DNA from 2 places in the Roseibium sp. QJM3NY_11 genome. Region 2 is predicted to be linked to the other one. Evidence: riboswitches for the same ligand, from Rfam matches in the RefSeq annotation. Region 2 holds a riboswitch; the other holds the start of a gene.
What was found. A riboswitch is a leader RNA that binds a small molecule or an ion and turns the genes downstream of it on or off. The one in region 2 is predicted to bind FMN.

Region 1 (3,841 bases), 1.8 Mb from region 2:
CGACATCATGGACGAGGCGGCAACCAGAAATGCTCTTGCCGGCCTGCCGGAAGCGTTTCAGGACATCGACGTTCTGGTGAACAATGCCGGACTTGCCCTAGGCACCGCGTCGGCTCCGGACACGAAGCTGTCCGACTGGAAGACCATGATCGATACCAATATCACCGGCCTGGTCACGATCACCGATCTGCTGCTGCCCAGGCTCATCGAGCGCAAGGGCATGATCGTCAACATTTCCTCCATCGCCGCCAACTGGCCCTATCCGGGCGGCAATGTCTATGCCGGCACCAAGGCCTTTCTGCGCCAGTTTTCACTCGGATTGCGCTCGGACCTTCATGGCAAGGGCGTCCGGGTGACCTCGATCGAACCGGGCTTGTGCGAAAGCGAATTCACGCTGGTGCGTACCGGCGGCAACACGGAAAGCTACGATGCGCTTTACGAAGGCGCCAACGCGATCCAGCCAGAAGACATTGCAAACACCGTCCACTGGATCGCCACCCAGCCTTCCCATCTCAACATCAACTCCCTGGAAATCATGCCGGTCAGCCAGTCCTGGGCCGGCTGGCAAATCGCCCGCGAGCGCTGATCCGCCATTGCGGCACGGGGATGCAAATGGTGGAGTGGCAGGGAACCATGACAAGGCCCGACACATGACCCGTCCTCCCGCTCTGCAATCGTTTCTGGACGCTGCCGTTGGCGTGCTCGGCGGGGCCTTGAGCGATCCTGCCCGGATGTCCGCCGGAGGAAATCGACCTCGCGCTGTCGGACGGTGCGTTCCGTCACGGCGAGGACGACTGGGTGGAACCGGGCGCCGGTGGGACGTTTCACAATCCGCCGCGGATCCGGCACACCATGCAATCACGTGCGGACCCGCTGCTGGCCTTGTGGTTTCTGCTCGACCGCGATGTGAGCGCCGGCTGAAAGTCAGATCCCCTTGCTGGCGACGGCAGTCGGACGCACGCCGCGGAACAGCAACGGCAGCCGGTCAGGCGACGGCGCGTGTGGGTATCCGCGGCAAGGCCGCATGGACGCCGGCCACCTGAACAGCAGCATCCGCCGCCTCCCGGCCCTTCTTCAGAAAATGCGCGTGATAGAAATCCTGATGGTCCTCCGACGGCTGGAAGTGATGCGGGGTCAGGGACACCGACAGGATCGGCACACCGGTTTTCAAACCGGCGTTCATCAGCCCCTCGACCACCGTCTGGGCCACGAAATCATGCCGGTAGATGCCGCCGTCGACCACGAGAGCACACGCCGCGATCGCGTCATATGTTCCGGTCTCGGCAAGTTTCTGCGCGAGCAACGGCATTTCGAAGGCGCCGGGCACATCGAACACGGCCACATCGGCGTCGGCGCCGAGTTCCGCGAGACGCTCCTTGAAACCGGCAAGAGCCTGATCGACGATATCCGCATGCCAACCGGCCTTGATAAATGCAAATCTGGGGGATTTTGTCACAGTTCCGGATCCTTTTTACCTGACAAGATCCCAGAGCAGAACAATCCTCGGCCGAAACCAAACTGTCCAATTCTCTTCCATCCGGACTATGACCGTCGGCCCCGGAATTTCACCGGATCTGCTGACCCATCCAAAAGCCGGATCTTCCGATCCATTTTAAGGAATGGCGCTCGCGGGCTATCACCGCCGGTGGGGACTTTCACCCCGCCCTGAGAACACATTGCAGCTAGTCGCATGGTCCCGAAATGTCAACGGCGGCGTCACCCGAACGCAGTGGCCGGCTGGTCATCGGACGTTCCCGAATCACACGCCCCCTCGGCGGCCGCCATGGACCGTTCCGCCAACACCTCCCCAACGGCGATGAGAACAGGGCCCGCCGTTCGCAGTCCGTCCACGCCCTCGCCCAGACCCGCCAGGGGCCCGGCCCAGGACGCCGCATCGGATCGCGATATGTTGGTCATGGCACGCACGGGAGTGTCCGGATGGCGGCCTTCCCGGATCAGCCGCTCACTGATGCGCGCGGCCATGCGGCCGGCCATGTAGAAGACGGTTGTCGTCGCCGGGTCCGTCAGGCCCTTCCAGTCGACCGTGTCCGGCAAATCTCCGTTTCTGGAGTGGCCCGTGACAAAGCGCACGCTCTGGGCGTGATCCCGGTGGGTGAGCGAAATGCCGAGTGCGGCCGCCATGGCCGAGGCCGCAGTGATGCCGGGGACGACCGAAGCCGGGATGCCTTCCTGGCGAAGCCTTTCCAGCTCCTCGCCCGCGCGGCCGAAGATCATCGGATCGCCGGACTTGAGCCTGACAACATTCTTGCCCCGGCGCGCAAGCGAAACCATCAGGTCGTTGATGTCTTCCTGCCGGCAGCTTTCCCGGCCGCCACGCTTGCCGACGAGCATGCGTTTGGCCTCCCTGCGGGCCAGTTCCAGGACCGCGTCGTCGACAAGATCGTCGAACAGGATCACATCGGCGCCCTGCAAGGCCCTGACGGCCTTCAATGTCAGATATTCCGCATCCCCGGGGCCGGCGCCGACGAGCGTCACCCGTCCCCCCGCCGAGCCGGAACCGGCCTCGATCCGCGGGAGCAGGTCCCTGGCCCGGTCTTCCTCCGGCGCCGCTTCGCCGGAAAAGGCCAGGTCGGTGAAGCTTTCCCAGAACCGGCGCCGCTCAAGACCTGCGGAAAGGTTGGTCATGACCCGTTGACGGATCCTGCCCGCGAGCTTCGCCCAGTCCTGCAGGCTCGCCGGCAGAAGCGTTTCGATGCGGCGGCGGATGGCCTGCCCGAGAATGGGCGCGACACCGCTTGTCGAAATGCCGATCACCACGGGCGACCGGTTGACGATGGAGCCGAACTGAAACTGGCAATAGGGCGGATTGTCGATGACGTTGACGGGAACGCCGGCCGCCCCGGCCGCGCAGTGAAACGCCCTCGCCTCGCCATCGCTTGCCGCGTCCGCCACCGCCAGGGCCGCTCCCTGAAGACAGTCCGCGCTCCAGGGTCGGGCATGATGGGTGTAATGCCGCCCGTCCGTTGCCGACGCGATCAGGTCCTGGAAGGCAGGGGTCGGGTTTTCGGCGTAGACATGAACCTGCGCCCCGCTCGCGGCAAGCAGCTCCGCCTTCCAGCAGGCCGCATCCGTTCCTCCCGCGACGACGATCCTTCGCCCTTGCAATGGAAAGAAGAGCGGCAGACTGGCAAGGGTCTCGATGGGAGCCGCGCGGCGGCGCGCGCCGACCTCAACCGGCTTTCGCGATGTCGGCATCTTCGGCCACCTCCTGGTTGAGTGTATCGATCAGCATGCGGATTTCCGAACGGCAGGAGCCGCAATTGGTGCCGGCCTTCAGACAGCTCCCGACCGCCTGGACACTGTCCGCCCCCGCCTGGACGGCGTCCGCGATCTGGTTGGCGCCGACCTGGAAGCACGAACAGACGATCGCGCCGGGGTCGGGCCTGTCGGATGGTGCGCGTCCAGCCAGCACCCGGTGGCGCAGGCCCGGCTGACCAGCGGCTTCCGCCAGCAGGCCACAGGCCCAGCCGCGCGAGACGGCAACCGGTTCCGCGCCGAGATAGATGAGCGCCTGCAGTGTGTTCTCCTGCCAGACGGCCACACGAAGTTGGCCGCTCGCCGCATCGTGAAACCGGAGCGCTTCTCCGGTATCGCCGGCAAGACGTGTGGCCAGGTCCTCGAAATCAGGCGCGCCGCTGCCCGCCAGTTCCAGACGGTAACCACCCTCCACCCTGGCAATCGCCCAATAGTCGGCCGGGATGTCCCGGGGTCTTTGCCTCAGGATGGCGAAACCGTGCCAGGTCATGGCCGACCTTTTCACGGACACCGGTGTGAATTTCGAGCCCGGCTGGCCCGAAACCGGATCGGTGCGGGGCGCCAC
Region 2 (3,841 bases):
CTGCTGGGTGAGCGCACCGTGTTGGCAACGGGTTTCGTCCTGATCGCGGTCTTGCTGTCCATCATTTTGGGAGGCGCCGCCTATTCCCACTACTGGAACCAGGTCTTTCCGCTGCTGGCTGTCCTCGTTGCCTGCGGGATCTCGCGGGCCACGGGATCCCGTATTGCGCACGGAGCGGGTGTTGCGGGCGTTCTTGTCATGGTCGCGGGGGCACTGGCGATCACGCTGCCATCGGCAATCGGCGTGTTCGAGAATCGTGGCAGATTGCAGGATGCCCATTTTGTCCAGAAAGCTGCGCGGGTCATTCTTGCCTCGGACATCGCCGACAAGCGGGTCTGGGCGATGAACTATCAAATCGTGCACATGTATCTGAATTCCGTTCCGCTTTCGCGGGCGCTCACCCATCCGGCGAATATCAACCCGGACAGTTCGGTCTACAGGCCCCTGGCCGATGCGGGCTATGTGTCCGGTGACGAAGTCGGCCGGCTGATGGACCTGAAGCCGGCGTTCATTGTCGCAAAAGACATGCCGCCCTGGTATTTTTCGGAAACGACCGGCGCGCGTGTTGGAAGCTGGATTGAAGAGAACTACTCCGTCTACCGGCAGCTTGGTGACCTGGTGATCTATCTCCACAAGGACCATGCCGGATAGGCTCTTGGCAAGATGTTGTTTCGAAAGGTGAATTTTGACCAGCCCAACACTGCTCTTTGATCTCGACGGGACGTTGACCGATCCGTTCGAGGGGATCGTCCGCTCCATCCAGTATGCTCTGGAGAAGATGGGAAGCCTGGTGCCGGCCGCGGAAGATCTGCGCTGGTGCATCGGGCCGCCCTTGTGGGACAGCTTCGAGGTTCTCCTTGGAACAGACGAGCGGACCGAACTCGACCGGGCGGTTGCCTTCTACCGTGAGCGGTACACGGTGACGGGCCTTTTCGAGAATGGGCTCATCGACGGTATCGTGGACTGTCTCGCAGCGCTGCGCGATGCAGGCGCGACGCTTCATGTGTGTACGTCCAAACCGCATGTCTACGCCGGCAAGATCGTGGCGCATTTCGGTCTGTCGCCGTATTTCGGCAAGGTCTACGGCTCCGAGCTGGACGGTACACGGTCGGCGAAGGCGGAGCTGATCGGCCATATCCTGCGGCAGGAGGGAATCAGGCCGTCGGAAACGGTCATGATCGGCGATCGCAAGCATGATCTCATCGGCGCCAACGCCAATGACGTTGCCGGAGTCGGGGTCCTGTGGGGCTATGGCAGCCGGGAGGAACTGGAGGCGGAAAGACCGATATTGATTGCCGAAAGGCCCGAGCAGATTTCAGCGATACTGAAAATTTAGGCCTGTCAGCGTTGCAAAGGCGCCGGCCAACGCGTAAACAGCGCTGAGGGAACAGTTCTCGGGGCGGGGTGAAACTCCCCACCGGCGGTATCAGGGAGACCTGGAGCCCGCGAGCGCCTGGCGGCAGCACCTATCTATGCGCTGTCAGGGTCAGCAGATCCGGTGAGAGGCCGGAGCCGACGGTTGGTGTGATTTCGACACTCGGGATCCACCTGAAAGTCCGGATGAGAGAGAACTTGGCCGCAAGCCCCAGCCGGGGCGGTGCGGGCGCGTGTCTGTTGAGACTGTTCTGATGGACTATGGAACGGATCACACAGAAGGGCATGCCATGCCGGACAGTTCCCGGAAATCACTTCTTGCCGCGCTGGCCATGGTCGGGGCGGGGGCCTGTTTCGCACTGGTCAACGGCGCCCTCCAGGGCGCGACGATGCAACTTGGCGTCCCGTCGACATCGGCCGCCTTCTGGCAATATGCGCTGGGCCTGCTGGTGGCCTTGCCCTTAGTCCTGCGGCGCGGGCCGGGGGCGTTGAAGACGCGGCAACCCGGATGGCATCTCCTGCGCGCCGGTTTCGCCGTGATCGGCATCCAGCTCTGGGTCGCGGGTCTGGCCCAAGTCGAGATCTGGCAGGCGATCGCATTGGTGATGACGTCGCCGTTCTTCGTCATTCTCGGCGCCAAGCTGTTTTTCGGCGAGCGGGTCAGCGTGGTCCGCTGGCTGGCGACGCTTGCCGGCTTTTCGGGCGGAATGATCATTCTGGAGCCCTGGACGGACAGTTTCAGCCTGGCGGCCCTTCTGCCCGTCGGAGCGGCGGCGTTCTGGGCGGGGACCTCGCTGGTCACCAAGAAGCTCACCCGGACCGAGCATGCCGATACCATCACGGTCTACCTGCTGCTTCTGCTGACACCGGTCAACGCTCTGCTGGCGCTGGGCGAGGGCGGCATCGTGCCCTCCGGCGCGGCTCTCTGGCTCCTGGTCGGCGCCGGCGTCCTGACGGTGCTTGCCAACTACCTGCTGACGCTCGCCTATCAGAAGGCGGATGCCACCTTCGTGCAGCCCTTCGACCATCTGAAGCTGCCGCTCAACATCGCCGTCGGGTTCTTCGCCTTCGGATTCGCCCCGGCCGGCGCCTTCTGGCCGGGCGCGCTGGTGATCGTCGGCGCGTCGCTGCTGGTGATGCTGGACGAACAGAAGCGCATGGCGCGGGCAAACGCCCTAGCCACCCGGTCCGAAGCGCACTAATCTTTGCCGCAGCGGCTGACAGGAGTGCTTCATGACGGCGGACACATTGACCGTTCACGTACTGATAGAGGGCCGGGTGCAGGGTGTCGGCTACAGGGCCTGGTGCGCGGACCAGGCGGTGGCGCGCGCGCTTTCCGGCTGGGTCCGGAACCATGCGTCCGGCGCCGTCGAAGCCGTCTTTTCGGGGCCGTCGGACACGGTGGTGGACATGCTGGATGTGCTCTGGCAGGGACCGTCGCTGGCCCGCGTCAGCCTTGTCAGGGATCTGGAGCCGGTCGATCCCGTCGACAGCGGCTTCGAGATCTGCGCAACAGTCTGACAAACCTGCCGGAATGCCCGTGACCATTCGCCTCTTCCTGTATCAATTTCGAAGTTCGATGTTGAGTTGTCACGGAAATATCGCAATGATCTGATCTCTCAAATGGAGCAATCGGAGCGGTCCGCTCGCTCCGCCGGAATAACCCAGGGAGATTTTCTGTGAAGATTGCGATACTTGGCGGTGACGGTTTTGTCGGCTGGCCCACATCCTTGCACCTGTCCGATCAGGGACACGAAGTCCATATCGTCGACAATCTGAGCCGGCGGTGGATCGACGCCGAACTCGGCGTGCAGTCTCTTACGCCCATGGACTCCATCCAGGAACGCACCCGCATCTGGAAACAGGAAACCGGCAACACGATTCGCTTCCAGCTGATTGACATCGCCAGGGACTACGAGGTCTTCAAGGCGTGGTTGGGAGAAACCCGGCCGGACGCGATCATCCATTTTGCGGAACAGCGCGCAGCTCCCTATTCGATGAAATCGGATCACCACAAGAACTACACGGTCAACAACAACGTCAGCGCCACACACCATCTGCTCAACGCGATGGTGGAGCTGGACCTCGATGCCCATCTCGTGCACCTCGGCACCATGGGCGTCTATGGCTATTCCAGCGTCGGTGCGGCGATCCCGGAAGGGTATCTGTCCGTCGACGTGGAGACGCTCAGCGGGGACAAGGCCAGCCAGGACATTCTCTATCCTGCCAATCCGGGCTCGATCTATCACATGACCAAATGCCTGGATCAGCTCCTGTTCCAGTTTTACGCCAAGAATGACGGGCTGCGGATCACCGATCTGCATCAGGGCATCGTCTGGGGCACGCATACGCAGCAGACCCAGCGCCACAAGCAGCTCATCAACCGGTTTGACTACGATGGCGATTACGGCACCGTGCTGAACCGATTCCTCATCCAGGCGGCCATCGGCTATCCGCTGACGGTGCA

Region 1: linked by a shared signal. The riboswitch ahead of AC0VX3_RS21120 (6,7-dimethyl-8-ribityllumazine synthase) and the one ahead of AC0VX3_RS13160 (DMT family transporter) in region 2 are both predicted to bind FMN.

Annotation. Positions count from the first base shown of each region.
Region 1 covers NZ_CM149660.1:4,589,712-4,593,552, forward strand. The annotation lists gene AC0VX3_RS21110 (SDR family NAD(P)-dependent oxidoreductase) at 1-586, shown strand, start outside; gene AC0VX3_RS21115 (dimethylsulfonioproprionate lyase family protein) at 760-921, shown strand; gene AC0VX3_RS21120 (6,7-dimethyl-8-ribityllumazine synthase) at 986-1,456, opposite strand; FMN riboswitch at 1,522-1,677, opposite strand; gene cysG (siroheme synthase CysG) at 1,717-3,216, opposite strand; gene AC0VX3_RS21130 (nitrate reductase) at 3,191-3,841, opposite strand, start outside.
Region 2 covers NZ_CM149660.1:2,836,061-2,839,901, forward strand. The annotation lists gene AC0VX3_RS13150 (hypothetical protein) at 1-651, shown strand, start outside; gene AC0VX3_RS13155 (HAD family hydrolase) at 686-1,336, shown strand; FMN riboswitch at 1,387-1,576, shown strand; gene AC0VX3_RS13160 (DMT family transporter) at 1,629-2,576, shown strand; gene AC0VX3_RS13165 (acylphosphatase) at 2,608-2,895, shown strand; gene AC0VX3_RS13170 (NAD-dependent epimerase/dehydratase family protein) at 3,054-3,841, shown strand, end outside.